2 regions of the Bacillus sp. PK6-013 genome follow, and region 1 is predicted to be linked to the other one. Evidence: riboswitches for the same ligand, from Rfam matches in the RefSeq annotation. Region 1 holds a riboswitch; the other holds the start of a gene.
What was found. A riboswitch is a leader RNA that binds a small molecule or an ion and turns the genes downstream of it on or off. The one in region 1 is predicted to bind glycine.
Positions count from the first base shown of each region.

Region 2: another riboswitch for glycine. It lies ahead of M1E03_RS00350 (amino acid permease); the one in region 1 lies ahead of gcvT (glycine cleavage system aminomethyltransferase GcvT).

Region 1 covers NZ_CP096417.1:1,639,216-1,655,583, forward strand. The annotation lists gene M1E03_RS08375 (MBL fold metallo-hydrolase) at 1-357, shown strand, start outside; gene M1E03_RS08380 (DUF2626 domain-containing protein) at 393-638, opposite strand; gene M1E03_RS08385 (Spx/MgsR family RNA polymerase-binding regulatory protein) at 849-1,226, shown strand; tRNA gene M1E03_RS08390 (tRNA-Gln) at 1,289-1,360, opposite strand; gene M1E03_RS08395 (STAS domain-containing protein) at 1,468-2,307, shown strand; gene comGA (competence type IV pilus ATPase ComGA) at 2,464-3,528, shown strand; gene comGB (competence type IV pilus assembly protein ComGB) at 3,518-4,552, shown strand; gene comGC (competence type IV pilus major pilin ComGC) at 4,566-4,859, shown strand; gene comGD (competence type IV pilus minor pilin ComGD) at 4,865-5,302, shown strand; gene comGE (competence type IV pilus minor pilin ComGE) at 5,286-5,633, shown strand; gene comGF (competence type IV pilus minor pilin ComGF) at 5,542-6,030, shown strand; gene comGG (competence type IV pilus minor pilin ComGG) at 6,042-6,407, shown strand; gene M1E03_RS08435 (YqzE family protein) at 6,496-6,678, shown strand; gene M1E03_RS08440 (YqzG/YhdC family protein) at 6,708-7,028, opposite strand; gene tapA (amyloid fiber anchoring/assembly protein TapA) at 7,306-8,034, shown strand; gene sipW (signal peptidase I SipW) at 8,031-8,615, shown strand; gene tasA (biofilm matrix protein TasA) at 8,688-9,482, shown strand; gene sinR (transcriptional regulator SinR) at 9,587-9,922, opposite strand; gene sinI (anti-repressor SinI) at 9,956-10,132, opposite strand; gene M1E03_RS08470 (YqhG family protein) at 10,322-11,116, opposite strand; gene M1E03_RS08475 (DEAD/DEAH box helicase) at 11,123-12,802, opposite strand; glycine riboswitch at 13,047-13,151, shown strand; gene gcvT (glycine cleavage system aminomethyltransferase GcvT) at 13,397-14,491, shown strand; gene gcvPA (aminomethyl-transferring glycine dehydrogenase subunit GcvPA) at 14,522-15,868, shown strand; gene gcvPB (aminomethyl-transferring glycine dehydrogenase subunit GcvPB) at 15,861-16,368, shown strand, end outside.
Region 2 covers NZ_CP096417.1:57,278-73,645, forward strand. The annotation lists gene M1E03_RS00340 (GyrI-like domain-containing protein) at 12-497, opposite strand; gene M1E03_RS00345 (helix-turn-helix transcriptional regulator) at 607-1,569, shown strand; glycine riboswitch at 1,807-1,886, shown strand; gene M1E03_RS00350 (amino acid permease) at 2,034-3,386, shown strand; gene ahpF (alkyl hydroperoxide reductase subunit F) at 3,685-5,214, opposite strand; gene ahpC (alkyl hydroperoxide reductase subunit C) at 5,228-5,791, opposite strand; gene adhE (bifunctional acetaldehyde-CoA/alcohol dehydrogenase) at 6,059-8,662, opposite strand; gene gnd (decarboxylating NADP(+)-dependent phosphogluconate dehydrogenase) at 8,937-10,340, opposite strand; gene M1E03_RS00375 (GntP family permease) at 10,371-11,717, opposite strand; gene gntK (gluconokinase) at 11,739-13,280, opposite strand; gene M1E03_RS00385 (GntR family transcriptional regulator) at 13,273-14,004, opposite strand; gene M1E03_RS00390 (EVE domain-containing protein) at 14,191-14,625, opposite strand; gene M1E03_RS00395 (rhodanese-like domain-containing protein) at 14,619-15,011, opposite strand; gene M1E03_RS00400 (MarR family winged helix-turn-helix transcriptional regulator) at 15,024-15,395, opposite strand; gene M1E03_RS00405 (ROK family transcriptional regulator) at 15,602-16,368, shown strand, end outside.

The sequences.
Region 1 (16,368 bases):
CTGCTTACGGGACAGACGATCACAGCAGAAAAAGCAGATCATCTGATCGAAGAAGAGGGGGATCTTAAAATCGGCTCTTTTACGCTCCGCATGCTCTTTACGCCTGGACATTCTCCGGGCAGCGTCTCGTATTATGCGGAAGAAGAAAACCTGATCGTTTCCGGGGATGTTTTATTTAAAGGGGGAGTCGGGCGTACAGACCTGCCGGGAGGAAATCAAAAGGTGCTGATGGACAGTATTCATCAAAAACTGCTGACGCTTCCGGAAGAGACGCTTGTGTTAAGCGGTCACGGCCCCGAGACGGACATTGCAACAGAACAGGAACAAAACCCATTCATCAACGGATTTACTTTGTAAAACATAAAAAAGACGATCCTGATGGATCGTCTTTTTTAATGGCCTCCCTGCCCGGGAACCATAATAAACACAGAATAATATGTAAATGCGGCAAAAAAGACTGTCAAGTAAGCACCGAAAATATAAATGTACATCCGCTCGGTCAAGTTGAGATACGATAAGAACACAAAAAATACAGTTTGACCGAAGAACAGCAGTGATGCATCTTTCATATTTCCTAAATAAAACATGACCGCAAAGATACCTGTCCAGAATCCTAACACACGGAACATGCGATTCATTTATATCCCTCCCAAAAAGCCCCTTTGATTTTATTATAAGCCAATTTATCTTGAAATGTAAACATTTTCATTTTGGGAAAATCAATTCATTTTTTACAATTTTGTGATAAGCATTTTTAAAAAATCACCTGTCAAGTGTTTAAACGGAAAATATCACGGGTACTAAAACATACAAAGACAAAGTCAGTACATTTTAAGGAGGAATCATTCATGGAAGAGCTGACCTTTTATTCATACCCGAGCTGCACATCATGCCGGAAAACGAAACATTGGCTGAAAGCGAACCAGGTTGATTTTACAGAGCGGCATCTTTTCAGGGAAACGCCGAATCAGGACGAGCTGAAACATATTTTGTCTCTCACGACCGAAGGAATTGATGAGATATTGGCGACAAGAAGCCAGGCATTTAAAGAGTTAAATCTTGATATCGAAGAATTAACGGTCAGCGAAGTGCTGGAATTGTTAATTCAAAAACCAAAGCTGCTGAGACGCCCGATTATCGTAAACGGCGATAAGCTGGTTGTCGGATATAATCCCGGCGAACTCTTAAAATTAAAAAAACACACCTTACACCGTTCTGTTTCCTGAAAAAAACGAAGATTGCTGACACATTGCATGTTCAGCATATCTTCGTTTTTTCGCCTGTGTAACTGGGCTAGCTGGATTCGAACCAGCGCGTCACGGAGTCAAAGTCCGTTGCCTTACCGCTTGGCTATAGCCCAATGCGCTTACGTATAGTGTAGACAATCGATTTCGTTTTATACATAGTGATCAAAATGTTGGTCATATAGCCGATTGATTTTAAAGGAAAACAATGAGGAGGATTGACATGGAAAACAAGCATGCAGCCCTTTATGAGTATTTGGTCAAACAGGCGGACAGAATCACCGATGAATGGCTGTCCCGAACAGCGTCTGAAAAAGAAAAAACGGCACAGCAATATAAGGACTTTTTACTGGCTGTTTCAAGGGTATTTGCCAAGGATGAACAGGCGCTATGCTGGGATAAAGCCTCCGGATGCGCCAAGGAAATTGCCTACGACAGGGCTGTCAGCCAAATTCCGGTGACTGAAAGCATAAAGGGGTTTAAAGTGTGCCGTGAACTTTTAATAGATGAAATCGAGCATTTTTCGGATAAACATGCACCGGACTGTTCGAAAAAAGACTTTTTTATCTGGAATAAACAGCTTCACTCAATGATGGATGAGGTTATTGAACAGTTTATTCTTGAATATGAGCATACGACAAAGAGACAATTGAAGGCGCAGACCGAGATGATACGCGAACTGAGCGCACCTGTTATACCGGTATCAGAACACATCGGTGTGCTGCCGCTCATTGGCGAAATTGATACTCACAGGGCAACGGTGATCATTGAATCTGCGCTTAAGCAGTGTGCTGAGCTTCATCTCTCGCATCTGTTTATTGATATTTCCGGTGTTCCTGTCGTCGATACGATGGTTGCCTACCAGTTGTTCAAAGTCGTAGACAGCACAAAACTACTTGGCGTTGAGACGGTTCTTTCGGGCTTGAGACCGGAGATTGCCCAAACAGTTGTGAAGCTTGGGATGGATTTTTCGCATATTAACACAGAACAGAGCCTTGCTAAGGCGCTTTGCAATAAAGGCTTTTGCATCCGTGAAAACGGCAAGGCTGAAGAGAAGGTTTAAATATCTCATTTCAGCAGTTGGAAGCTGAATAAAATAGTCAAATCGGTATTCGAAATTCCGTTTTTGCTTCGTATTCAGCTTGATTTGCGATTTTTAAGGATTTGATGCTTCCGATGTTTTTCGTATAAACTGCGCTTAGAAAGGAGGCGCAATGGTTTGTACACGATTGAATCATTAAGCGGAAGATTAATTGACGAGGCATATAGAATGAAGGCGTCAGACATTCATATTGTTCCCGGTGAAAAGGAGGCGGTGGTCCGCTTCAGGATTGATGATGAACTTTTTCAAAAAGACAGATTAACGAGAAATGAGTGCTCAAGGCTCATTTCTCACTTTAAATTCCTTTCTTCGATGGATATTGGGGAAAGACGGCTGCCGCAAAGCGGAGCTTTAACTCTTTATATCAACCGTCAGCCCGTTCATTTAAGAATGTCCACTCTGCCCACCATCCATGATGAAAGCTTGGTCATCAGGCTTCTTCCCAAGATGAGCAGCAAGCCGCTCACAAAGCTCTCATTGTTTCCGAGTGCAACATTCAAGCTGCTGTCTTTTCTGAAGCATTCCCACGGATTAATTCTGTTCACCGGTCCGACAGGCTCGGGGAAAACGACAACACTCTATTCTTTAATTGAATACGCTAAGCGGCATTTTAAGCGAAATATCATTACCTTGGAAGACCCTGTTGAATCAAGAAGCGAAAACATTTTGCAAGTGCAAGTAAACGAAAAAGCTGGCATGACTTATTCTGCGGGGTTGAAGGCGGTGCTTCGCCACGATCCGGACATGATCATCCTAGGGGAAATTCGCGATGCCGAAACAGCCCAAATCGCAGTCAGGGCAGCTTTGACAGGACACCTTGTTTTATCGAGCATGCATGCGAAAAATGCCAAAGGCGCAATATACAGGCTGCTCGAGTTCGGCGTTGATATGACAGAAATTGAACAAACACTGGTCGCAATCAGCGCCCAGCGCCTCGTCGGTCTCGTCTGCCCGTTTTGCGGCGACAGCTGCTCTTTATATTGCAGATTGTCGAGGCCTGTGAGAAGAGCAAGCGTCTTCGAGCTTTTGTACGGAAAAAGCCTCAATCTCTGCATCGAAGAAGCAAAAGGCAGGTGCGGTGACATAAAAACAGAAACTTTGAAAACGCTGATCCAGAAGGGAATAGCACTCGGATATCTGCCGTCGAATACTTATGAACGCTGGATAGGCCATGAAGATTAAAATGAAGTGGCCCGTCCGGGAACAGGCGGACCTTCTGAAAAAACTCGGAGACATGATGAAGAGCGGATATACGATTTTGGATGCTTTAAGTATGCTGAAACTGCAATTGAATGAAAGGCGAAGAGCAGATCTGACATTTGCGATGGAGAAGCTGACAGAAGGGCGACCTGTGTTTCAAGTGCTTGAAATGATTTCATTTCATAAGGATGCTGTTACCATTGTTTACTTTGCCGAACAGCACGGGAATTTGCCATATGCCTTTCGGCAGAGCGGAGAGCTGCTTCACCGCAAGATCGCTCAAACCGAAAAACTAAAGAAAGCCGCCAGATATCCCTTGTTTTTAGTTTTAACGGTCTGTGTCATTATCTCTATTATGAAATCGGCAATCATCCCGCAATTTTCCGCGATCTATGAATCAATGAACGTTGAAACGTCTTTTGCAACGACCCTCATCTTTTCGGTTTTTGATCATTTTTATCTTTTTATCGCAGGAATGCTGTTGATTGCCGCCGCTTTATCCCTCTATTATCTGTGTTCATTTCGCCATAAACCTCCAGAAGGCAAAATGACCTTTCTCATTAGAATTCCCTTGCTGGGACAAACCTTCAAACTATTCAACAGTTATTTTTTATCGCTCCAATTGAGCAATCTTTTGCAAGCGGGTCTATCTGTATATGACAGTTTAAAAGCATTTGAAAGCCAGCCGTTTTTATCATTTCATAAAAATGAAGCGAAGCGCCTGATCAAGCGGCTGAAACAAGGGGAGAGTCTGGAGCAGATGCTGGCCGGGCATCCGTTTTATGAAAATGATCTGGCGAAGGCTGTTGCTCACGGCCAATTAAACGGACACTTATACAGAGAGCTGTATTCATACAGTCAATTTTTGATTGAACGGCTTGAACGGAAAGCAGAAAAATGGACAGGTTTGATCCAGCCATTGATTTACGGGCTAACAGCGGCGATGATATTAATTCTTTATTTGTCTATGCTTTTGCCAATGTATCAAATGATGAACCAGTTATAAGGAGGACGGAACTGTGAATGAAAAGGGATTTACACTGATAGAAATGTTAGTCGTCATGCTCGTCATCTCCATCCTGCTGTTGATCACCATACCGAATGTGACCAAGCATAATCAAAGTATTCAAAAGAAAGGATGCGAAGGGTTAATTAATATGGTTGAAGCGCAAATCACGGCTTATCAAATGGATCATGACGGGAAAACGCCGAGTAGGGCGGACCTTGAATCTGAAGGTTACGTGAAGAAGAACTTAAAGTGCCCGAATGGGAAAGCAATTAAAATTTCAAACGGCAAAGCACAGGCTGATTGACGGTTATGAATCAAAAAGGATTTACGCTTTTGGAAAGCCTAACTGTATTGATGATCGGTTCCATTATGCTCTCTCTTCTCTTTGCCGCACTGCCTCCCGCTTATGAAAAAAGAGTTGTTCAGCACTTTGTCTCACAGCTTGAAGAGGATCTGCTTTACGCACAGCAGACAGCTCTCGTCCGCCATGCGACGGTTAAGGTGCAGTTTGATTTTGCCGGCTGCCGCTATATTATTAAGCATACGGACGAAGGCTCATCGCCTAAGCTGGTCAGGACATACAGTTGCCATATTGTGTTCAAAAAAGCGACGCTCAAGCGAACTCTTACTTTTAACCCAAGCGGAGTTCCGAATCAAGGGGGGAAAATCGTGATCGATACACAGCACACCTCTTTTGCACTGACGATCTATTTAGGAAGCGGAAAGATTAATGTGCAAAAAAAATAGAGGCTTTACAACAGTTGAAGCTGTTTCCGCATTCGGCATTTGGGTCATGATCACCATGTTATTGATTCCTATGGTTCATCAGCTGTCTTTGCAGCGCGGGGCATCTGAAAAAGAAGAAGAGGCATATCGCATATTGGATGAAAAGATCAGCCGCTACACACTGACCGGACGGTTTCAGCCTAAAGAAACTGTGCTTTACCGAAACACATCTTACTTTATTGAATGGAAGGAGCAGGGAGATGATTATGAAGTATGCATCTCCATTAAAAAAAGAGACAGTCAACGGCGTTGCTTCACCATTTTGCGGTCAAAAGGGATTTACCCTTCTTAATGTACTGGTTTCCTTAATGGTGTATATGTTCATTGCAGGAACGATGGCCTCGATATTTCATCTGTTTTTATCCCCGGAAAGAAACGGTGCGGATATTCACCCGCGCGAATGGACGATTACTGCCGAGCAAATATTGAAGGAATGCAGGAACTCGGTTGATCTAAGAGCGGGCGACGATCATCAGTCATTGGAAATGACAAATCGCCAAGGTGCCGCTGTTCGCTATGAGAAATATCAGACAGTTATTCGAAAAAGAGTCAATGGAAAAGGTCATGTGCCGCTTTTGCAACATGTCAAACACATGAGGTTTGTGATTGAAGATCATCTGCTGATCCTTGAAGCGACAAGTTTAAGCGGCAAGTCATACCGTAAGTCCATTCCGCTCTATCATATGTAAAAGGTGATCACGTGAAAAATTCAAAAGGATTCATTTATCCGGCTGCTGTTTTCACAGCTGTGATTTGCATGCTCTGCGCGGGTCATTCAGCCGTTTTATTAACGAATCAACGAATGTTTGCACAGCAAACAAAAGAATTTCATATTCAGCAAAACCTACTCCAAAATGGAATGCTCCATGCCTTGTCTCATATTCACGAAGAGACAAAAGAGAAAATTCAAAAACAGCATGGCTTGATATCGTATACTGTCAATCCGGCTCATCAGCGGCTCAAGCGAGTGAAGATAGAGGTAACGACAGCTTCCGGCACAGAAACGAGCGCTGAATTTCAATATGATTTGAGCACTAAGAAAATCACACAGTGGAAAGAATATTAAAAATTGTGTGTCGGAATCATGAAGAATGTATAAAAAAAGATTCGTATGACAACACTTCAACTGACAGAACTCCCCAAGAGGTGATGTGATGAAAACGAACGATTATGTTAAATATATGACGGAACAGCTCGTAAAATATATGGACACGCCTAAGCAGGAAAGAAAAGAAATGAAAGAAAAACGTAAAGAATCAAAGCCGCCGTCCAAGATATATCAATGGTTCGGCATTCTTCCTCTTGGCTGTATCATGTTTTTTAAAAGGCATAAATAAAGACAAGCCGCTTTCTACTGCAAAGCGGCTTATTTATATTCTTCTACAACGACGACTTTGTTGATTTTGTGTGTCGCAGGTTCAAATGAAATTGTAACAAACACTCCGAAATTTTTATTTCCTTCACTCAATGTGACATGGTATTGTTTGACCGCTTCATCCGCCCGCTTTCGATCCCATACTTTTTTCGTGAGACGCACTTCTGCTTCCGGATACCTCTTTTTTGCTTCCTCAACCGCTTTTTCTTCCCACTTAGACATGCGGGCTGTTTCGTAAGCTGCCGCATGGGCATTGAGCGGCCCAATGCTTGCAAGCAGTAAAAAAGAGCATAACATAGCATTTTTCAGCACGGGGCATCATCCTTTCTATCCTATTTTTTCCTTGTCAACAGTGTTTATACAAAAATGAAGAAGAAATTATGTACTTTATAAAGAACTTCAAACTTTTCAAAAAGATGAGAATTTGAGAGATTTTTTGAGGAATTAAACGAAAACGTTCTATAAAACGAACTTAATCGACTATTTTGATAGTTTTCAAATGGCACATTTGTTCTTTATACTCTAACTATTAAGTTCTTTAAAACGAACGAGCGAAAAAAGCCATTACATACTCGCTAGGAGGGTAGTCATGATCCGATTATCTCGAACTAGGAGATCCCGAAAAAGAGCCGGAAAAAACATCATCGTTTTTCAAACGCTGCTGATCATTTATCTTTTAATTGGATTGGGGAGTCAGCTGTCACAGCATACAAACGCATCATTTCACGATGTGGAAACATACAGCATGACAATGAAAGCGGCCTCTTCATTTCCTCAAGATGGGAAACAGTGGGACGGGAGCAATTTGAAGCTTCAAAAACAGACAAAGACGAAAGGAACGGTCTGTGCACCGCTGACATTGTTTGCAGAATATAAAAACCGCGGCAGCCAAATCGCCGACTCTGAATGGAAGTGGGAGCTGCATAAACTCGGTAATGCCAAAAAACCGTTAGAGGACGGGACTGTGATCGATAAAGGCGCGTTCAAAAAAGAAGCCGAAAAGAGCATCTACCGGATAGAGTCAAAGCGGGCGGCAAAAGGAGGGCTCTACGTTTTTAAATTGATTAAGCCTGAAGGCCATCCCGATGTGAAAAAGGGCAAACCTTTTATTTGGTCAAATGTGATGAAGCTTCAAGACTGCAAAGAAGAAACACCGAAGCCGCCTAAAAAAGCTTCAGGAAAGCCAAAGCAAACAGAACAGACAGAAACACGGGAAAAGTCTGAACAGGACATAGAGAAAACACCAAAGAGCAGTGAATCCGTAGATAAAGAAAACAGAAAAGAAGAAAATTCATTAGAAAGCGGGGAAGCGTCATGAAACATGTGATCAAATGGGTCAGCAATATCTTATATGTGATTATTTTCACACTCATCATCGCCGCGGTCATCGTCGTAATTTCGACAAAGTCGTCCGGCGGAGAGCCGCAGCTTTTCGGCTATCAATTGAAAACGGTTTTATCAGGTTCGATGGAGCCGGAGTTTAAAACAGGTTCTGTGATAGCCGTTCAAAAGATTGAAAATCCCGGGTCTTTGAAAAAGGGAGATGTCATTACATTCATGCAAGACGAAAACACCATGGTTACCCACCGAATTATCGGTATAACAAAAAATAAATCAAACCTCATGTTTAAAACAAAGGGTGACAATAACCAAAACCCTGATTCCGATCCGGTGCTGGCGGAAAATGTTGTCGCTAAGTATTCGGGCATTACGGTTCCGTATGCCGGGTATTTGCTGGATTTTGCAAGTAAACCGATCGGCACAGCCATATTGCTGATCGTGCCGGGACTCTTGTTGATTCTTTATGCAGTGATTACTGTATCCGCGGCTTTAAGAGAGATTGACCAAAAAACTAAGGCAATTGAAGCCGCCGGGAAAGATCAATCAGTTTCCATGTAATCTTCGTTGGTCACCTGAACATTCAGGTCTCCATATATACAGATTTTCTTATTATAAAAGGAGGAGTTATCAATGGGTACAAAGAAAAAACTCGGATTAGGCGTTGCGTCTGCTGCGCTTGGACTGGCATTAGTAGGAGGAGGAACTTGGGCTGCGTTTAACGACATCGAAACAACTCAAGCAACTTATGCAGCAGGTACGCTTGACCTGAATGCGAAAGATACATCTGCAAGAGTGAACTTGTCCAACTTAAAACCTGGCGACAAATTCACTAAAGATTTCGAATTCAAAAATGACGGATCACTTGCGATTAAAGAAGTGCTGATGCAGGTTGGCTACAGCAATTTCGTTGACGGAAACGCGAAAAACGGCGGAAAAAGCACAGCGGAAGACTTCCTGAAACAATTTAAAGTCAGCGTTCTGACTGTCGGAGTTGAAGGCGGAAACGGCTATCCTAAAAACCTCATTTTAGATGAAGCCAACCTTTATGATCTGTACAATATGTCCGCGAAAAAAGATAAGGCCGCGTACGAAAAAGTGAAGAAAGCAATCGAGCCGGAGTTCCTGCATGACAATGGCAAAATCAATGTAGCGACAATCAACGGAAAAACGGCGCCTGAATACGACGGCATTCCGAAAGATCCATATGACTTTGACAAAGTTCAATTGGTGATTGAGTTCGTCAATGACAAAACAACAGACGCCAGCGGCAGAATGGTACAGAACAAATATCAAGGAGATTCTGTGCAGCTTGACTTCTCATTCGAAGGTACTCAATGGAACGGCTTGACAATCGACGGCAAAAAACATGCCGATGAAAAAGGTTATGTAAAAGAGAACGAAAGAGCGCACAGTGAAGATAAATAATGGTGCAATTTAAAAAACGGATCTGTATGATCCGTTTTTTTATGTTCATGAGGAATCGGCTTATTCAGCGTAAAAAATGCCAAAGGGAGTAAGATATGTTTCCCTTACTCCTTTTCCTGTCTTTTCTTCCACTTTTGATAATCTAAAAATTCTCGAAATTGTTTTTTAGAAACCCCTGATGCCATAGCGTCACGAACTAGATTTTCCCATTCACTATCTAATTGACCATCGTATTCGGTTTCATCTTTCTCATTGAGCAGGGTATGAACCGAGACGTCCAGAACAGCGGAGACTTTTTCTAGAAATTGAATGGAGGGGTTTGTTTGCAAGTTTCTTTCTATTGAACTTAAATAAGACTTCGCTACCCCAGCCTTTTCAGCTAGTTCAGATAGTGAGTAGCCTTTTTCTTTTCGATATTGTTTAATACGCTGGCCAATCAATGTCATCACCTTCCTTTCGATATTATAGCACATTCAGAAAGGATTTATTGAATGACTTCTTTCAATTGATGCGGAAGGTTTTGAAGACTTCTTACCCAAATTGAGAAAAATACGTATATCCTCTGGACTAATGCCTTGTTCAAGAGCGTGTTTAATCAGTTCTGTCCACTCCTCATCCAATTCTTCTTTCTCATTTTTATCTTTATTCATACATTTCCCCCCCAAAATACTTCATTATGTATTTCAGACAACCTGTTGTGATAAACAAAGATAAACCCCGAGACTCAACACTTTACCAAGCTTGTCCAAATGGTGTTACGAAAGTTCCTCCTATCTCTTTAGTTCTATTATAAGTCCAGCTCACTGAATAAAAACAAGAATGTTGTCGAATCGGAAAAATTATCCTGAATTTTTTTTGTGCAAATAAAATAATCCCCCGTTTTGAACTTTAATATCGATTTTAGGCTCGTAAAGCGTTTGGAGAGCCTTTTTCTCAATTTCGTATTCCTCCGGTTTTTCTTCAGTATCCTCGTAAAATTGGTTTAAAAGTGACAGGTCGTTATTCCAGCGTTTCAGGGAAGCTTCAGCCCAATCAAGCGGCTCGCTTCTGGCCGCCTGTTCGATATAGCGCTCAAGCCGTTTAATGCCGCTTTCCGGCTTAATCAACGGCGACATCGTGTAGCAGTAGTCAGAGATCTGTGAAGAGAGATCTCGGGCCTCCATTTGTTCTTGAAACGATTCGACCAGCTGACCGCTGATTAAATGAAGGCCGAGAGACAAAAGCTTATCTTTTTTCATGTCGGATTGGTACGAGATCGTCACATTCATGCCGAGCCACGGTTCCAGGGAAATATGGGCTCCATCGGAACGGATTTTCTCATAAAGGCGAATAAATTTGCCGTTTTTTTGCACGGCCTGGAAAATTTGAAAAAGTCTTGGTGATCCAAAATGAATAAACTCACCTTCGATATCGGAAGGGGCCTCGTCTTCATTCGTGATCAGCGTGATTTTCATCGGATTAGGTTCTCCGCCCGTCTTTTCGAGCCAGTGCCAGTAAAACGGCCTGTTCATAATCTGTTTATCGACTTCAACCGTCAGCTGCACAGTCATGTGGCCTGAACTTTTGTCGGTGATCGTGCAGCCGTTTGCGATGAAAAAGCGTTCTAAAAACAGGTATATTTCTTCCTGACGCATTTGATTTTAGCCTCCGATCTGTTCTTGGTTTGAAACGGCTTCATTTCCGTATGAAATGAAAGAGGTTAAGTTTTCCATTTTAATCTTCATTTCCTCGTCTGTCGCGGAGTAAAAGAGAATGTCATGAAGGTGGTCTTCAAAATTGCCGACCTCGATTTTTGTTAAAATATCATCCAAGTCTCCGACGACTTTTTCGAACAAATGGATCTTTTCATAGAGAAGTTTTAAAATATGCTCTTCTACGGTATGCTTTGTTGCCATGTTGTAAATGTAAACATCGCGTTCCTGGCCGAGCCGGTGAATCCGGCCGATCCTTTGTTCGAGACGCATCGGGTTCCACGGAAGGTCATAGTTGATGATTTTATTGCAAAATTGAAGGTTGATCCCTTCACCGCCTGCTTCAGTCGCGATCAGAACTTGAACTTTGCCCCTGAACAAATCTTTCATCCAGTCTTTCTTTCCTCTTTTAAATCCGCCTCTGAACGGTACAGAACTGATGCCGTTCTGCTGGAGGAACCATTGCAGATAAATCTGCGTCGCCCTGTATTCAGTAAAGATGATGACTTTGTCATCGAGTTCTTGAATGAGCTCAACAACTTTCAGCGCTTTTGAATTTTGCGCGACCTCGTTGACCTTTTCGATCAAATGGTGGATGACAGGTTCGGAGATCACCGGCGCTTCGCGATCCTTTCGGTCAAGCATGTTTTTCAGCGTCATATAGACAGCTTCTCTGCTTGAACAGCATTCGCGCTCCAATGTCATGATTGAGAACATGCTTGATGAATGCTGATGACTTGTCTTCAGCTTTTTAATCTCGTCATACAAAGCCTGTTCTGTAGGAGAAAAGGAAATGGGCACGGTTTCGACATGGCGCTTCGTCCAGGTGATGCCGGTATCATGCCGTCTGTTTCTGATCATGACTTTATTGATAAGGGACTTTAAGCGTTCATGCGCTTCAGCTGAATTGATCTGTTTTGTATAATCTTTGTTGAAGTTGCTTTCATTTCCCAAGTGTCCGGGTTTTAGCAGGGAAACGAGATTAAATATTTCGTCGATTTTGTTTTGGATGGGCGTCGCCGTCAGCATCAGGCAATATTTTTTCTTTAAGCTGCGGACAAACTCGTAATTTTTTGTTTTATTGTTTTTCAGTTTGTGAGCTTCATCAATAATCACCACATCATACTGGATCGACAAAACCGTCTCCCTGTGCGGCGACCGCTTTGCCGTGTCAAGGGAGGAGACGACAACATCGCACTGCTCCCAGACATAGCTTTTTTTCTGTTCCACGGCCGGAATTAAAAACTTTTCCCGCAGTTCCTTCACCCATTGCGAGACGAGCGAGGCGGGGACGAGGATTAAGATTTTCTTGGCCAGCCCGCGAATCATGTATTCTTTTAATATCAGCCCAGCCTCGACCGTTTTGCCGAGGCCCACTTCATCCGCCAAGATGGCTTTTCCGTTCATCTGCTCGACTACCTTCCGGGCGACTTCGAGCTGATGGGGAAGCGGGGTGAAGCCTGGGAGGTGATAAGGGGCCTGCAAGCCTTCAAACGTCGGAATCGCAAGCCTTTTCTGCACTTCACAGGAAAGCTTGTAAAGCTCCCAATTCGCCCATGGTCCGTCTTCATCAAGGTGCTTTTTGAACTGTTCCGGCCACTCGTTGTCGAAATGAATGTCTGGTCTCATCACTAATGCCGCCTTTCTCTTCTGAGATTCAAATGTTCTTTTTTAAAAGAAAATATTGCGTGAAAAAAACGGATTTTACTAACAAATAAACAAAACACGAACATTCTTATTTTAAAATAATAAATTGTTAATGATTTTTCCTGTTGCCCAATTGTTGTGATGATGGTAGGATATTTGTAGATCATCAGTAAAAAAATCATAAGCTTTATATAGTATGTCCATGAAAAGAAATGAATATGAGCGAATGACAGCAAGGGGAGAGACCGATAGCGGGAAACCTTAAAGCGGCGCCGAAGGAGCAAGCTGGGGAAACAGTGAATCTCTCAGGCAAAAGAACTCTTGCTTGACGCAACTCTGGAGAGAGTTTGTATCATATGATGTTTTAACAAACCACCAAAGGGGACATCTTTGCTTTTGATGCAAAGTAAACTTTCAGGTGCCAGGACAGAGAGCCTCAGAACTGACAAAGGGGCTTCTCTGTCCTTTTTTGTGCCGTCCAAAGCGGCGGAACCATCCAGGTGATGTTGGAATCTTTCTTGTTTTCTGATGATTGGCAAACTTGTTTTTAGTTTGAAAAGCGAAGGGGGAAGCAGAATGCTTAAACGAACGCCTTTATTTGACCTTTATAAGGAATATGGCGGAAAAACGATTGATTTTGGCGGCTGGGAACTGCCTGTTCAATTTTCTTCAATTAAAGAGGAGCATGAAGCCGTCAGGACGAAAGCGGGGCTTTTTGACGTCTCACACATGGGGGAGGTCGAAATCACAGGAACAGACAGCCTTCCGTTTTTGCAAAAACTGTTGACAAACGATGTTTCGACACTGAAAGAAGGCGGTGCCCAGTATACGGCCATGTGCTATGAAGACGGCGGAACGATCGACGATCTCCTCGTCTATAAAAAAGCGGCCAATGTCTACATGCTCGTCATTAACGCAGCCAATATCGACAAAGACGTCGATTGGATGAACAAGCACCAAGAAGGAGACGTTTCGGTTCGAAACGTGTCTGGCGAGGTTGCGCTGCTTGCCCTTCAAGGACCGAAGGCCGAATCGATTTTAAAACAGGTCGCAGATAGCGATCTTGCCGGGTTAAAGCCATTTACGTTCAGGGATGATGCGGCGATTGGCAGCGTGCAGGCGCTTGTGTCCAGAACGGGATACACGGGAGAGGACGGCTTTGAGATTTACTGCCGGAGTGAAGATGCAGCCTACATTTGGAAGCTGCTTCTTGAAACGGGCAAGGATTCGGGATTAGTGCCGTGCGGCCTCGGGGCCAGAGATACGCTGAGGTTTGAAGCGAAGCTGCCGCTGTACGGACAAGAGCTCTCAAAAGATATTACACCGATCGAAGCCGGCATCGGATTCGCCGTCAAAACAAACAAAGCCTCGGACTTCTTCGGAAAAGCCGTCCTGGCAAGCCAAAAGGAACATGGAGCGGACAGAAAGCTCGTCGGCCTTGAAATGATCGATAAAGGCATTCCAAGGCACGGCTACGCCGTCTATTATCAAGGCGAACAAGCAGGCGAGGTGACAACCGGCACACAGTCGCCGACCTTAAAGAAAAACGTCGGCCTCGCATTGCTGAAAAAAGAAGCCTGCGCCCTCGACACCGTCGTTGAAGTGGAAATCAGAAATAAGCGCTTGAAAGCCAAAATCGTGAAAACCCCATTTTACAAACGGCAGCCGTAAGTTTGCCAAGGCCGTGAAAGGAGACTGAAGATGAAGCACCGTTACCTGCCAGCTACAGATCAGGATAAAAAAGAAATGCTTGAGGCAATTGGAGTCGAGAAGATCGAAGAGCTATTCTCCGATATACCCGAAAGCGTCAAATTTAAAGGGGAATACCAAATTAAAAAGGCAAAGTCCGAGACTGAGCTCACAAAAGAGCTGACGAAACTCGCGGCTAAAAATAAAGATACAGTGATGCACGCCTCTTTTTTGGGAGCGGGCGTATACGATCATTACCAGCCCGTCATCGTGGACCACGTGATTTCGCGGTCGGAATTTTACACGGCTTATACACCGTATCAGCCTGAAATTTCTCAAGGGGAGCTCCAGGCGATCTTTGAATTTCAAACGATGATTTGCGAGCTGACGGGCATGGATATCAGCAACTCGTCGATGTATGACGGGGGAACGGCATTAGCCGAAGCGGCAATGCTTGCTTCAGGACATACAAAAAAGAAAAAAATCGTCGTTTCGGAAACCGTCCATCCCGAATCGCGCGAGGTTTTAGTAACGTATGCGAAAGGACAGTACATCGACGTGGTAGAAGTCCCTGCCAAAAACGGAACAACAGATCTTGCGGCTCTTGATGAAGCCGTCTGCGAAGATACAGCAGCAGTGATCGTCCAATACCCTAACTTTTTCGGGCGAATTGAGCCGCTGAAAGACATTGAACCGATCGCCCATAAAGGGAAAAGCATGTTCATCGTGTCCGCCAATCCGCTGGCTCTCGGGCTTTTAACACCGCCCGGGGCACTGGGAGCTGACATCGTTGTCGGGGATGCCCAGCCGTTCGGAATACCGGCCGCTTTCGGCGGGCCGCACTGTGGATTCTTTGCCGTCACGAAAAAATTGATGAGAAAAGTGCCTGGCCGTCTCGTCGGTCAGACGGAAGATGAAAACGGGAAAAGGGGATTCGTTCTCACCTTGCAGGCGCGCGAGCAGCATATCAGACGGGATAAAGCAACATCAAATATATGCTCCAACCAGGCGCTCAATGCGCTTGCCGCATCAGTCGCCATGACGGCGCTCGGCAAAAAAGGCGTCAAGGAAATCGCATGGCAGAACCTGCAAAAAGCGGCTTACGCAAAAGACGCAGCTAAACGGGCCGGTCTTGAAGTCGTGTTTGACGGGCCGATGTTCAATGAGTTTGTCGTCAGGCTCAATGAACCTGTCGAAAAAGCGAATGAACGCCTGCTTGAGAAAAATATTATCGGAGGCTACGATCTCGGCGCTTCATATCGGGATTTAAAACAGCACATGCTGATCGCCGTGACAGAGCTCAGAACAAGAGAGGAAATCGATACACTCATGAATGAATTGGGGGATCGCCATGAATAATCAGGATCAATCGCTTATTTTTGAAGTATCAAAAGAAGGGCGGGTCGGCTACAGCCTTCCTGAGCTTGACGTCCCTGAAACAGATGTGACAGACGTCCTTGACGAAGCGTATCTCAGAGATGAACCGGCAGATCTCCCCGAAGTGTCTGAGCTTGATATTATGCGCCATTATACGGCTTTATCAAGGCGCAACCACGGAGTGGATTCGGGCTTTTATCCGCTCGGTTCATGCACGATGAAATACAACCCGAAGATTAACGAAAAAATCGCGAGAATCCCGGGACTTTCTGCGATCCATCCGCTCCAGGATGAACGGACCGTGCAGGGTGCGCTGGAGCTCTTGTACGACTTGAGCGAGCATTTGGAAGAGATCACGGGGATGGATGAGGTCACCCTTCAGCCGGCCGCGGGTGCGCACGGCGAGTGGACCGGGCTGATGATGATCCGCGCGTTCCATGAGGCAAACGGCGATCATAAAAGGACGAAGGTCATTGTACCTG
Region 2 (16,368 bases), 1.6 Mb from region 1:
CCTTTATCTTTTTATTTCTTAACAACAGGAATCCACATTTCACCGAATACTAAGCCGTTTCGCTGCCCCATCTCAACCGTTGCATTCGGCCCGCCAACATAGGCAAAATTCTTTGCTTCCGGCAAGACTTGACCGAAGGCAATGCCAGTAAGCTTATTACTCAACTCATCAGCCGTCTTCCCTTCCCCTTTAACAACCAGGTATTCCCCCTTAGGAAATTGGATAACTCTGGTTTCTCCTGCCACCGACGCCTCTGCCTCTGTCATCACGCCAGCATAATGCATCATCTTGTTGTTTACCGCTTCGTTCACGGCAAAAATATAGTCATTTGTAGCTATGGCTTTTAAAGTGTCAAGCCTTCCATCTTGTTTGACGGCCGCCCAAAAGTCTGCCTTTTCCTTATTTATGCCAGCAGAATCTGTGTAATCGCTCTCAAGCTCCGTTCCAATACCAAAAACGGTAAAGCTGTCTTTTTCCTCCAGCGTGTAATTTTTCATATTCAAAACCTTCCTTTTTTTTAAATAATCAAATGATTTGTCTTTTCACTTGATGCGTTTATAATAACCTTAAATCATGTCAAAAAATGATACTGTTTAGGAGGCCCCGATGAAAAAAGTTGAACGGATTAATATCATCATGCGGTATATCAACAACCGCGCCCACTTTACAATTTCTGAAATCATGCAGGAATTTCACATCTCTCGTTCGACAGCTATCAGGGATATCAGGGAAATTGAAGCTATGGGGATGCCGCTTGTTGCTGAAGTTGGAAGGAGCGGGGGTTATTTTGTCATGAACCACTCTGTCCTGCCTGCTGTTCGCTTTACCGATCATGAGATTAAAGCTCTTTTTATCGCTTTTATGGCTACAAGAAATCAACAACTCCCTTATCTAAAGAGCCGTCAGTCTTTAGCTGAAAAATTACTGGGCCTTATCTCAGAAAACCAGCAAGAGGCCCTGGTTTTTTTAAATCGAATCTTGCTTTTTGAAGGGACAAACCCCAATAATCCCGACCTGCTTGAGCTTTCAGATCTCCCCCATCCCATGTTAGAAAAACTCATCCAGCTCCTTCTTTTGGATAGCTATTTATTGATTACCATCAAAGAAGAGAAGGTAATAAAGACTTATCCCATTTATCTTCTGCACCTTTATCATGAAAAAGGCCTTTGGCTGATTGAAGGCTTTGACTTAAAGGATGAAAGGAGGAGGATTTTCCCTGTGGACAATCTTACCAATGTCAAACCATACGCTGTGAAAAAAAGAATAAGTAAGAAAAAGATTTTAGAGAAACTAGGTAAGCAGGAAGAAGTAATCAACCTTGTCCTTGAACTTGGTCCACAGGCGATTGCCCAATTCAAAAAATATCATCCTTTAAAAATTTCAATTTCCTATACGAATCCTTATCAAACCGCAGCCATTCTAAAGACTTTTATCAATGTGAATCATCCCGAAGAATTGTCCGAAATAACAAATTGGCTGCTTTTCCTAGGTGAAGATATCAAGGTCAGGGAAGTACCAGAAGAAGTATTAGAAGGTTTACAAGAGAGATTATGCTTATTCTGCCCATGAGCAGTGCCAGTTAAACCCCAATTTTCGAAAGGATTCCGTAATAGAAGCTGATTTATAAACCAGGTGAAAATATTGTCGCTAGTATAGGTGAGTTTAAGAATACTAGCGTTAACTATAAATAGGACCATTGACAAATCACTCAACCTCTATTAAAATTAAAAGTTATCCGATAGTAATTATCTCTATCGAAAAACTCAATACATGCAAGCTATGATTGCTGTGGGTCGCACTACAGCAGGAGCAGCTTCTGGAGAGACCGCGGAATTCTGCGGCGCCGAAGGGTTCACAATCTCAGGCAAAAGGACAGAAGAGTACCGAATATGTATTTGTCGTGCTGATGATTGTCAGCGGCACAAATATATTTTGATATTCTTATGACCGCGAGATTGGAGGACATCCAATCTCTTTTTTTATGGGCTTTTTTACTGCTCGTCGTTCACTAGAGAGGTAAGGAGGAGTTTGATGTGGAACAGCGGGAATTAAAGAGGGACTTATCCAATCGGCACGTACAGCTTATCGCTATTGGCGGGACGATTGGCACCGGGTTGTTTTTAGGCTCCGGTAAGGCGATTCAATTGGCGGGTCCTTCTATCATCTTTGCGTATTTCATTGTAGGTATTGCGCTTTTTTTCGTGATGCGGGCGCTGGGAGAATTGCTGTTATCTAAAGCGGGTTATCAATCGTTAACCGATATTGCCGAGGAGTATCTGGGGCCGCGTGCGGCGTTTGTCACCGGGTGGACCTATTGGTTTTGCTGGATTATGACGGCTATGGCGGATGTGATTGCCGTCGGTGTCTATGTGAAATATTGGTTTGATATTCCGCAGTGGGTCCCTGCACTTATCTGTTTACTCATTTTATTAGGGCTCAATCTGTTGACTGTCAAGCTTTTTGGAGAATTGGAATTTTGGTTCGCTTTAATAAAGGTGATCACGATTCTTGCGTTAATTGTCATCGGTGTTATTTTGCTGGTGATCGGGTTTAAGACGCATACAGGAACGGTTTCGGTTACCAACCTTTGGGCGCATGGCGGTTTGTTTCCAAACGGATTTTCAGGCTTTTTGCTTTCTTTCCAAATGGTGATCTTTGCATATGTCGGTGTGGAATTAGTAGGTGTATCGGCGGCGGAAACGTCGAACCCGAAAAAAAATATTCCATCGGCTATTAATAAAATTCCTTTACGGATTTTATTTTTCTACGTCGGCGCGCTTATCGTCTTATTATGTATTAACCCTTGGATGGAACTGAATGCAGCGGAAAGTCCTTTTGTGAAAACCTTCAGCTTAGTCGGCATCCCGCTTGCCGCGGGAATCATTAATTTTGTTGTATTAACGTCAGCCGCGTCTGCTTGTAACAGCGGGATGTTTTCAACAAGCCGGATTCTGTACAATTTAAGTAAAATGAAACAGGGCCCGGCCAATTTTGCGAAGCTGAATAAAAACCATGTGCCGAGTCACGCGTTATGGGTATCAACCATTGTCCTGTCAGCAGGAGCGCTATTAAGCAAACTGATACCGGAACAAGCCTTTGGGATCGTGACAACCATCAGCGCGATTTGTTTCATATGGGTGTGGGGTGTGATTCTTGTCAGCCATATTAGATACAGGAAAACCCGTCCGCACTTACACGCAGCATCAACATTCAAAGCGCCATTCGCGCCGTTTATCAATTATGTTGTCCTGGCGATGTTTGCGGTCATTCTCATGATTATGCTGTATGCGGATGCGACTCGCCCGGCCTTGCTGCTGACTCCTCTATGGTTTATTGTATTGTTTATTTTATTTTGGATGAAAAAAAACAGGACAAAAAGAACATGATGAGTCAAATTAAATCTCTTGAAAAAGACGGTGTACTGCATGCAGTATGCCGTCTTTATTTTTGATTAACCGTTTCCTTTTATAGGTTTATATTTAATGTAGACATGAGAACGAGAGGAATGGAGTCATGGAATACAATTCATACATGAATGGACAATCGCAATATCCCGCTTGGTCCTATCCGTACAATTTGATCATATGGAAAGCGTTTGTCGGCCATGATGTGAAGTCCCATTTATATGGGTTATAACATAAAAAAGCGCCATACTGCCGTTTAAGCAGCATAGCGCCTTTCGTGTTAGTTCCGGATCAAATAATCAAACGCCCCTAATGCGGCATTTGCCCCCGATCCCATTGAAATAATGATTTGGTTATATGGTCCGTCTGTGCAGTCGCCGGCAGCGAATAGGCCAGGGATGGTTGTTTCGCCGCGTTTGTCGACTGCGATTTCGCCGATGCGGTTGCGTTCGACGGTTTTAGGGAGCCATTCCGTGTTCGGCACAAGACCGATTTGGACGAAGACGCCTTGGAGCTCGACGTGTTTTTCTTCTCCTGTTTCACGGTCAACGTAAGTGATGCCGTTTACGTTTTCATCACCCGTGATTTCTTTTGTTTGGGCGTTTTTCACGACAGTCACGTTAGGGAGACTGTAGAGACGTTTTTGCAGAACTTCGTCTGCTTTCAGCTCCGGTGCGAACTCAAGAACAGTCACGTGGTTGACGATACCTGCAAGGTCAATCGCTGCTTCGATACCGGAGTTCCCGCCGCCGATGACGGCGACGTCTTTGCCTTCAAACAACGGTCCGTCACAGTGAGGGCAGTATGCGACACCTTTGTTTTTGAACTCTTGTTCGCCAGGTACGCCGATATTGCGCCAGCGTGCGCCAGTTGACAGAATGACGGTTTTGCTTTTCAGAACAGCGCCGTTTTCGAGTTCAAGATGGAAAAGATCTTTTTTCTCGAGACCTTTTGCGCGTTGCAGGTTCATGACGTCGATCTCGTAATCCTTCACGTGTTCTTCAAGGCTTGCCGCAAGCTTCGGCCCTTCGGTGCGCTTCACGCTGATGAAGTTCTCGATGCTCATCGTGTCAAGGACTTGGCCGCCGAAGCGTTCGGCAACGATTCCTGTGCGGATGCCTTTGCGCGCCGCATAGATTGCTGCGCTTGCACCGGCAGGTCCGCCTCCGACAACGAGTACATCGAACGGATCTTTATCAGAAAGCTCAGATGCATCTGTGCCGCTGCCCATTTTCGCAAGAATTTCTTCAAGCGTCATTCGGCCGCTTCCAAAGGATTCGCCGTTCAAGTATACGGTCGGCACAGCCATAATGTTTTTGCTTTCGACTTCTGACTTGTATGCCGCACCATCGATCATCGTGTGCGTGATGTTCGGGTTGAGCACGCTCATCATGTTCAATGCCTGCACAACGTCCGGGCAGTTGTGGCATGTGAGGCTGATATAAGATTCGAAGCGGTATTCGCCGCTGATGTTCTTGATTTGATCGATGATTTTTTGATCGACTTTCGGCGGTCGGCCGCTTACTTGCAAGAGTGCCAGCACCAAAGATGTGAATTCGTGACCGAGCGGAACTCCGGCGAATGTGACGCCTGTTTCTTCTCCGGCACGATTGACGCTGAAGCTTGGCGTTCTGTCGAGCTGCGCCTTTTCAACAGTGATTTTTGATGACATGGAAGCCAGCTCTTCTACAAGAGCCAGCATATCCTTAGAGACACTGTCATCGCCTGTACTGACTTTAAGGACGATGTCATTTTCAATCATCTGCATGTATTGGTTTAATTGTGCTTTGATATTTGCTTCAAGTACCAATTGAATGCACTCCTTAGATTTTGCCTACTAGGTCAAGGCTTGGTGTCAGTGTTTCAGAACCTTCTTCCCATTTAGCCGGGCAAACTTCGCCTGGGTTTTGGCGGACGTATTGAGCCGCTTTTACTTTGTTGATCAGGGTGCTTGCATCACGGCCGATACCGCCTGCGTTAATTTCAACAGCTTGGATCACACCGTCCGGATCGATGATGAATGTTCCGCGGTCAGCAAGACCTTCTTCTTCGTTCAGCACTTCAAAGTTGCGGGAGATCGTTTGAGACGGGTCGCCGATCATCGCGTAAGTGATTTTGCCGATTTTCTCAGAGCTATCATGCCATCCTTTATGTACGAAGTGAGTGTCTGTAGAAACAGAGTATACTTCGACACCAAGTTCTTTTAGGGCAGCATATTCGTTTTGAAGGTCTTCAAGCTCAGTCGGGCAAACAAATGAGAAATCTGCTGGATAGAAGCAGAAAATGCTCCATTGGCCTTTTAGATCTTCGTGTGTAACATCGATAAACTCACCGTTTTTGTAAGCTTTCGCTGCGAATGGTTGTACTTCTTTTCCGATTAGAGACATAATATCGTCCTCCTGAATGTAGTTTAAGAGAAATAAAAATTGTAAACTTTATTTCTCTGTAATTATTATAATTATATACAAATTATCAAGTAATAAATATTTTTTGTCAAGGGGAAAGCCCGTTAATTTTTTGTTAAGTATTTCAGCTAAAGAAAAGAGTTGGAGTTTCGTAACTTTCATATAGTATGATTGGCACAAATGGTAGAGTAGTGAGAATGAAGAGTCCTAATTGAAAACGAAAAGCCGTCGGAATGACGGCTTCTTTGGCTAAACTCCTTTATATGCGGAACGGTAAATCTCAGCAAGCTCCGAAACGAGCGGCAGCTTCGGATTGGCTGTCGTACACTGATCTTCAAAGGCGCGTTCGGCCATGAGATCCACTTTGCTTTCGAATGCGGCAGCATCCACGCCGTTTTGTTTAATGCTCATCGGAATTTTAAGCTCTTTGGCGAGCGAGATAATCTCCTGGATCAGGCTTTCAACGCCTTCTGCAGTTGTTTTTGCAGGCAGGCCGAGCGTTCTGGCAATCTCCGCGTAGCGCTGATCGGCTATGAAGTGGCTGTATTTAGGAAATGCCGTGAACTTTTTCGGCTTTTCTGCATTATAGCGGATCACGTGCGGCAGAAGGATGGCGTTTGCCCGTCCATGAGCGATGTGAAACTCCGCGCCAAGCTTATGGGCTAAGCTGTGGTTGATGCCAAGGAAGGCATTGGAAAACGCCATTCCGGCAATCGTTGATGCATTATGCACTTTTTCGCGGGCCAGCTCGTCGCTGCCGTTTTTGTATGCTCTAGGCAGGTATTCGAAGATCAGCTGGATGGCCTTCATGGCCAAGCCGTCTGTATAGTCGTTAGCCATGCACGATACGTATGATTCAATTGCGTGTGTTAATACGTCCATTCCTGTGTCAGCCGTAATATGTTTCGGCACGGTCATGACAAATTGCGGGTCAATGATCGCGACGTCCGGCGTTAATTCATAGTCGGCCAGCGGATACTTCGTATTCGTTTCTTTGTCTGTAATGACAGAGAATGACGTGACTTCAGAGCCTGTGCCTGATGTCGTCGGGATCGCGACGAATTTTGCTTTTTCGCCCAGTTTCGGGTATTTGACAATGCGCTTGCGGATGTCCAGGAATTTTTGCTTTAATCCAAAGAATTCAGCATCCGGGTGCTCATAGAACAACCACATTCCTTTTGCGGCATCCATTGCAGAACCTCCGCCGAGGGCGATGATGACATCCGGCTGGAATTTGGCCATCATGTCGACGCCGTTCATCACCGTTTCGATTGAAGGATCAGGCTCGACATCAGAAAAAATTTCACAATGAACGTAATCCGGGCGCCTTCTTAAGTAGTGTAGGACGCGGTCTACATATCCGAGTTTCACCATCCCCGGATCAGTCACAATCAACGCTTTTGAGATGTCAGGCATTTTCGCTAAATATTGGGTTGCGTGTTTTTCAAAATAGATTTTTGGAGGAACTTTAAACCACTGCATATTGACATTCCTTTTCGCCACTTTTTTCGTGTTGATTAAATGAACAGCTCCAACGTTTGACGAGACGGAGTTTCCGCCATATGTGCCGCATCCGAGTGTTAAAGAAGGCATATAGGCGTTGTAAATGTCGCCGATCGCCCCTTGTGACGACGGTGCATTGACGATGATCCGCCCGGCTTTCATCCGTAATCCGAATTCTTTAACGGCTTCTTGATCGTTCGTATGAATTACCGCCGAGTGGCCGGTTCCACCGAACGCGAGCATGTCTTCGGCGCGTTTTAATCCCTCTTGAATTCCGCTGACTTTGTAGCACGCTAAAACAGGGCTCAGTTTTTCCCTGGAAAGCGGGTAATCCGGACCTACGCCTTCTAATTCGGCGATGAGGATTTTTGTATCTTGAGGCACTTTGACACCGGCCATTTCAGCGATTTTGAATGCCGGCATGCCGACGATATCAGCGTTTACCGCGCAAGTATTTTCATTGATGACCAATTTCTCGACCTTTGATTTTTCGGTTTCATTTAAGAAATAGCAGTTGTTTCTTGTCATTTCGACTTTGACGTCTGAGTAGATGTCTTTGTCTATGATGACGGCCTGCTCTGATGCGCAAATCATGCCGTTGTCAAATGTTTTGGATAAGATCAGATCATTGACGGCTTGCTTCAGGTTGGCAGACTTCTCGATGTAGCACGGAACGTTTCCAGGTCCGACACCAAGGGCCGGTTTTCCGGAGCTGTACGCTGATTTCACCATGCCGGCGCCCCCTGTTGCGAGGATCAGGGAAACGTTCGGGTGGGTCATTAAGGCTTGAGTTGCATTCAGCGAAGGCGTTTCAATCCATTGGATACAGTTGTCTGGTGCTCCTGCTTTGACGGCTGCGTTCCGAAGGATTCTCGCCGCTTCGCGGCTGCATTTTTGGGCCGATGGATGGAAAGCAAACACGATAGGGTTTCTTGTTTTGATCGCTATCAGGGACTTGAACATTGTAGTGGAAGTAGGGTTGGTCACCGGCGTCACCCCGGCGATGACACCGACAGGCTCCGCGATTTCAATGACTCCGTCGTGTTCGTTTTCATTGATGATGCCCACTGTTTTATCGTATTTGATATGATGGTAGACATACTCTGTGGCAAACATGTTTTTAATGATTTTATCTTCATAAACGCCGCGCTTCGTTTCTTCGACGGCAAGTTTGGCGAGAGGCATGTGCTGATCAAGGCCGGCAAGCGCCATCTGTTTGACGATCTCATCAATCTGCTCCTGATCAAAGCTGCGGAATTCTTCCAATGCCTTTAGGCCTTTTTCGACTAGCTGATCAACCATGGTTGAGGCATTTTGCTTTTGTTTCATTTCCTTTTCTTCGATTGCCATTGTAAACCCTCCAGTGAATGAATAGGAATTTGATTACAACAGGATGTTCAGGGATGAATGATGCGGACATTGTTTGTGAAACATTTCACAAGTGGAGTTAAAAAATTTTATCCCTGAAGCGAATATCTGGTTTATTTTGGTATCAGTCCTCCTTTTCTGTGGCTGAATTTATCATATCACGAATTTGAAGTATGAGTTTGTGAAATGTTGAACAAAGTATGAAATTCATTCTTGAGTAAAATAAGAATGCACCCCGAGGTCTGGGGTGCAGCTTTTAATACCAGTCCGTATGAAACACGCCTTCCATATCCGTCCGCTCATACGTGTGAGCGCCGAAATAATCGCGCTGCGCCTGCAGCAGGTTTGCGTTTGAGCGGCCCGTCCGGTAGCCGTCGTAATAGGAGAGGGCGGTGCTCAGGCACGGGAATGAGATGCCTGAGCTGATGCCTTCGCAGACGACCTTTCGCAAGCCGGACTGGTATTCTTTTAGTTTTTCAGCGAAGTCAGGTGCGACCAGCAGGTTGGACAGGTCCGGCTGTTTGTCGAAAGCTTCGCTGATGAGATTTAAAAATTGTGCGCGGATGATGCAGCCGCCGCGGAAGATGAGGGCGATGTCCTTTAACGGCAGGTTCCATCCGTTCAGGTCAGACGTCATTTTATATTGAGCGAAGCCTTGGGCATAGGCGCAGACTTTCCCCATGTATAACGCCTGTCTGACGCGGTCGATCCACACGTTCTGATCCAGGGGCCGTTCTTCTGTTTCAGGGCCGGCCAATACGTTTTCGGCAGCTGTCCGTTCGTCTTTTAATGATGACAGGTAACGGGCAAACAGGGATTCCGTGATAATCGATGATGGAATGCCGTTGTCGATGGCCTGCAGGCTCGTCCATTTGCCCGTGCCTTTTTGGCCGGTTTTGTCGAGGATGACGTCGATGAGCGGAGCGCCCGTTCGCTCATCCTTTTTCCTCAGGATCTCTGCCGTGATTTCGATTAAATAGCTTTTCAGCTCTCCTTGATTCCACGTGTCGAAAATGTCAGCGATTTCATCTATCGGCAAAAGAAGCTTTTCTCTTAAAAATGTATACGCTTCAGCGATAAGCTGCATGTCTGCGTATTCGATGCCGTTGTGCACCATTTTGACAAAATGCCCCGCGCCTTTTGGACCGATGTAGACACAGCATGGATATCCTTCTACTTGGGCGGCGATTTTTGTGAGAATCGGAGCTGCTTTTTCGTAGACGTCCCGATCTCCGCCGGGCATAATGGATGGGCCTTTTAAAGCGCCGACTTCGCCGCCGGAAATGCCGATTCCCAAGTAGCCGATACCTTTCGCTTTCAAACTGTCATATCTTCGTTCCGTATCTTCGTAGTGGGAGTTGCCGCCGTCCATGATGACATCCCCTTCTTCAAGCAGAGGAACGAGCGAGTCGATAACAGAATCAACCGGTTTGCCTGCTGTGACCATAAGAAAGATTTTTCTCGGTTTTTCTAAAGACTGTACGAAATCTTCAAGTTCATAGTACGGCTTGACTGTTTGGCCTCCCGTTTTTTGGACGAGTTGATCGGTTAAATCCCTTGTGTAGTTATAGACGGCGACTTGTTCGCCTTTGCTTGCCATGTTCAGGGCGATATTGCTCCCCATGACTCCCAAACCTATGACACCGATTGTATTGCGCATGTAATACCTGCTCCTTCATTTAAGACTTTTTTATACAAATAGGCTTAACAATAAAGTAAATCCTAATCCGGCCACCGCGATAATGGTTTCAAGCAGTGTCCAGGTGGCAAATGTTTCTTTCATGCTTAGTCCGAAATACTCTTTGAACATCCAGAAGCCTGCGTCATTGACATGGGAAGCGATTACACTTCCGGCCCCTGTTGCAAGCACAACCAGCGCAAGATTGACATCGCTTTGTCCGAGCATCGGAAGAACGAGTCCGGTTGTGCTTAATGCAGCAACTGTCGCGGATCCTAAGGAGATGCGCAGAATTGCGGCGATGACCCAGGCGAGCAAGATCGGCGACATGGCTGTTCCTTTGAATAATTCAGCTACATAGTCGCCTACTCCGCCATTGATCAAGACTTGTTTGAAGGCGCCGCCGCCCCCGATGATCAAGAGCATCATTCCGATTTGTGTAATGGCGGTTGAACAGGAATCCATCACTTGTTTGATCGGGATCTTTCTGGCCATCCCCATCGTATAGATCGCGACCAACAGGGAGATGACCATCGAAGTCGAGGCATTCCCGATTAAGCGAACCGCTGCCAGCAGGCTGTTGTCTGCAAGGCCCATCGTTTCTTGAATAAGCGTAATAACAGTCGAAATAGACATGATAATGACCGGAAGCATAGCTGTGAAGACGCTGATGCCGAAGCCGGGCGTTTCTTCAAGCTTGAACGTTTTCTGCTCACCGAGTGAAGCGATGCTGCCCATTTTCTCAAATGATTGCGGGACGATTTTTTTCGCCAGTTTCGTAAATAAAGGTCCGGCCAAAAGAACGGTTGGAATTGCAACAATGATACCGTAGAGCAGCACTTCCCCGATATTGGCGCCGAGCTCTCCCGCGATAGCCGTCGGTCCCGGATGCGGGGGCAGGAAGCCGTGTGTGACGGATAAGGCCGCCGTCATTGGAATTCCAAGGTATAAAATAGATATCTTCAATTCTCTTGAAATGGCGAATACAATTGGAATCAATAATACCAATCCGACTTCGAAGAATAATGCAACCCCGATGATAAAGGAGGCGATGACGACCGCCCATTGGATGTTTTTCTCTCCGAATTTGTTGACGAGGGTCATCGCAATGCGCTGAGCGCCCCCTGAATCCGCGATCAGCCTGCCCAGCATGGCGCCGAGCCCGAAGATCAATGCGATATGGCCGAGCGTTCCGCCAAGGCCTTCTTCAATCGTTTTGACGATGTCGTCAAGCGGCATTCCAAGCGCCAATGCAACCCCGAACGATACGATAATCAAGGAAACAAACGTATTCAGTTTTAACCCCATAATCAAAAGCAATAATGCGACAATCCCGATTGCTACGATCAGTAATGGCATGATAACGCCTCCAATTCTCCCCTATTTTTTGCTGGATAAGCTTCTTTGATAATTTGCAATTTGTGTATATTCGTTTTCAAGTGCTCGAGATAAGTTGATAAAAAGCGGCATTAATTTTCTGTATTCTTTGGCCGATTCTTCTTTCGGCGCGTGTCTGTGCGTGCTTCCGATCATGTCGGAGACGACATCGAATGAATCGATTTTCCCTGTCGCGTACAGCCCCAAAATGCAGGCTCCGAGACAAGAGCTTTCATAGCTTTCCGGCACGACGACTTCCGATTCGAAAATATCGGCCATCATTTGCCGCCATACGTCAGACCTTGCGAAACCTCCGGTCGCCTGAATTCGGGCAACTGGACCGTCCATGCATTCTGTCAACGCCAGGAAGACGGTGTACAGATTGTAAATAACCCCTTCCAATGCCGCGCGAATCATGTGTTCTTTTTTATGCGACATGGTGAGGCCGAAGAATGAACCGCGCACATCCGGATTCCAGAGCGGCGCCCGTTCGCCTGCGAGGTATGGATGGAACAGCAGTCCGTCGGCACCCGGTCTGACGCGTTCGGCAATTTTGGTCAAGACATCGTACGGATCAATGCCGAGACGTTTTGCCGTTTCGATTTCTGATGATGCAAATTCATCTCTGATCCAGCGAAGGACGATCCCGCCGTTGTTGACTGGCCCGCCGATGACCCAATGATTCTCAGTTAAGGCATAGCAAAAGATTCTGCCTTTTTCATCGGTTTGCGGTTTATCGATAATCGTGCGAATCGCACCGCTTGTCCCAATAGTGACGGCGATTTCGCCTTTTTTAATCGCGTTGACGCCGAGGTTGGAAAGCACGCCGTCGCTGGCACCGATGACAAATGGCGTTTGCGGATCAATTCCCATCATCGCCGACAGTTCCGGATTGCAGTGATGGAAAATGGCTGTTGTCGGAACGAGCTTTGATAGGTGGTCAGGTGTGATGCCTGCAATGGCCAGTGCTTCTTCATCCCAGGCCAATGTTTTGAGATTCATCATTCCCATCGCCGAAGCTAAGGAGTAATCGACGACATATTGATCAAATAACTTTTTAAAAATATATTCTTTGATTCCGATATATTTTTTTGCTTTGACAGCGATTTCAGGATGCTCGTTTACAATCCATGTGATTTTGCTTAGCGGCGCCATCGGATGAATCGGCGTTCCCGTCCGTTTATAGACATTGTGCCCGTTCATTTCTTCTTTGATTTTATGAGCCCAGCCTTCGCTTCTGTTGTCTGCCCAAGTGATGCAGGAGGTGAGCGGCTTGTCGTTTTCGTCCATCGCAATCACGCTGTGCATCGCGCTGCTGAATGAAATGAATGACGGCTGTTTGTCAGGATGCTGCTGCATGATTTTCGCCGTTGACTGGATGACGGCCTGAAAAATCTCATCCGGGTTTTGCTCAGCGGTCGAGATGTCCGGTGTGTAAAGCGCGTAGCCGATGCTTTCCTTTTGGATCACGTCCCCTTTTTCACTGAATAAAACCGCTTTCGTGCTTGTCGTACCGATATCTATGCCTAACATATAACTAGTCATTTTCTTGTTCGGCCCCTTTCGCCAGCATTTGTTGCGACAGCCACAGATCTTCAACTTTACCTTGCACGTCATCGAAATTTTGATGGAGGGATTTAAGCATCAGATCCCTGTCTTTCGTTTTGATCGCTTTGATATAAAGTTCATGGTTATCGAGAATTCGTTCAAAGTCTTCGTATTTTTCTTTTAAGCGGGCCCGCATGGATAAAAGAATAAAGCTTTCCATCACAGGTTTGAGATTGTTCCATATCATCAAAATGTAAGAATGATTGATGGAGCGGACAATCGTTTCGTGAAATAAGACGTCTTGAAATGAGAACTCGTCGGCATCTTTGTATTTGATGGAGACTTTCATCATCTCCAATATTTTGCTGAGGTCTGTTACCAGTTCGTCGACATTGGCCCGTCCAAGCCGTTCGAATACGAATGTTTCCATCACCAGACGCACATCATAAATTTCTCCAATTTCTTTTTCGGTTAAACCGATGACAACGGCGCCCATCCGTTCCAAACGGATGATTTTTTCCGATGCCAGTATTTTTAAAGCCTCGCGGATGGGAGACCGGCTCACCGAGAATTCCGCAGCCAATTTATTTTCAGATAAAATGGTACCGCTTTCAATCAAGCCGGAAATAATGCGCATTCTCAGCTCGCATGCGACGCGAACACCTGTTGAAGCTCTTGAAAGCCACTTCTCCGGATATAAAAGATTTTTAGATTGGCTCATACACTCACCTTCCTAGTTATACGAGTATACTTGTATACAAGTATGATAACGCGATTATTTTGATTATGCAAACACTTTCATTTCAAATTTTCCGAAAAATTTTTTCCATTTATAAAACGATTTGTTTTGCCAATGCGCTCGAAATACTCCACTAAAGCAAAAAAGTATAAAGGGAGCAGCTGCCCTTTATATTTTGACCATTTGTTTAACGATGAGTTTGAAGTCATGTTCGCTAATTTCTATGTGCCCAAATCGAAAGGAATAACCCCAGTGCCGTTTGTTTTTGATGAAAGAGAGGTTGGGAATGAATGGGTGGATCGGCGTTTCCCGGCATTTTAAAAAGTTGATCTTCCTTCTGTAAGGTGAGAATCCTTCTCCCGCATGAACCTTGTAAACTCTGTTATCACTCACTTCCCCTACAGCTGTAAACTTTTGATAGGGCGCATCATCTTTGAGATTTTGTTTTGGCGAGTAATAAATGATCCAATCATCGGGATTCATTCTTTTTAAAGGCGCCTCTTTTCCGTGGCAAAGTTGAGCAAAGCCTCCGGATACACCCTTCAAGACGTGATCGCGCGAAGCTACGCCGATCCAATACCTTCTTTTCATTCCATTCAGCATCCGCAAGCATCCTTGTCAGTATCCCCTTCGGTGCATGCTGACACAGGAAAATTCATTTCTCTCCATGCCGCGATCCCTCCGGTCAGCTCTTTCACTTGATAGCCTTTTTCTAATAAAAATTTAGCTGCTTTAGATGCCGTATTGCACCAGACATCCCAGCAGTACACAATGATTTCTTTATCTTTTGGAATATCCTCTAATCGATGAGGGAGATCGTGTTCAGGTATCGCTTGAGCACCTTTTATCGTCAAACTCCTGACTTCGCTTGGCCCGTTTCTTACATCTATTAAAAAATATTTTTCAGGGTGATCCTTTGAAGATTTAAAATAATCCATTGGACTAATGGTGGCTTCTAAACGTGCATTAAAAAAATCGAGTGAATTCATAGGGTATGCCTCCTAGTTTTTATACTTTTTCCATACTTTTAAAAGCAAATCTTTAAATAATTTTTTTTCATTGTCAGTCAGAGGGGATAAAACCTCATATTCTGTCTGTACTAAAACCTGTTTGCATGATGACAGTACATCGCTGCCTTTTTCAGTAAGGATTAGGCTGTATGCCCTGCGATCACTTGCGTTTTTTGTCCTTTCCACAAAGCCTGAAGCTTCTAAATGGTCAACATGGCTCACCATTGTCGTACGGTCGATCTGCAGTTGTTCAGAAATCAGTTTTTGAGAAGAAAAAGGGTTTTCTTCAATAAATACAAGTACTCCGAATTGCCTGGCATTCAAGCTATACGGAGCGAGAACATCAGCAAATTGATCCTCCATTTGCTGAAGAACCTTTCCTAGCAAAAATCCGTAAAATTGACTTAACTGTTTCAAAAATCATCACCACCTAAAATAATCACCAAACAATATAGTCAGTATAACTGATTATATTTTTGAACGCAAGCCTTCTTGTTTTCGTTTGTTAATTTAATTAATTAACCGTGGTACAATAAAACCTACGATATGGTGTAAATGGAGGATTTCACATGCAGCGTGGTACATTTCAATTAATGAAATCGGTGAACAAATCGATCATTCTTAATAAAATCAGAACTTCAGAGCCGATTTCGAGAGCCGAGATCGCCAAGGAAACAAAGATTACCCCTCCCACGGTCTCAAGCATTGTCAAAGAGCTGATCGAACAAGGGCTCGTGAAAGAAAGCACGCTCGGCCATTCGAGCGGCGGAAGGAAGCCGACAATGCTGCACATCAACACAGGTGCCTATTATGTCATTGGCATTGATGCCGGGCCTGAGACGGTGGAGTGCATCTTAACCGATTTAGCCGGAGGGATACTGCAGCGGACATCCAGCCTGCTGAAAAAACCGCTGACAAACGAGACGTTCATTGATGTTTTAAAAGAAAATGTTTATGCGATTTTGGGACGGGCCGATGTCAATCAGGAAAAGATCATCGGGATCGGCATCGCAATGCACGGGGTCGTCGATGCTGAAACGGGAATGTCACGCATCGCCCCGATTTTAAACCTAACCAATATTCCCATTAAAGATGTGCTGGAACAAGAATTCAACTTAACGGTCAGAGTTGAAAACGATGCCAGGGCGATGGCGCTTGGCGAATCGTGGTTCGGCGGCCGCGATGATGCAGGCAGTATGGCGGCCGTAAACGTCGGCCACGGTGTCGGTGCGGGGATTGTCATCAACGGAAAACTGTACCATGGAGCGGAAGGAATCGCAGGGGAACTGGGCCATATGATCATTGATATTAATGGAGAAAAGTGCGAGTGCGGCAA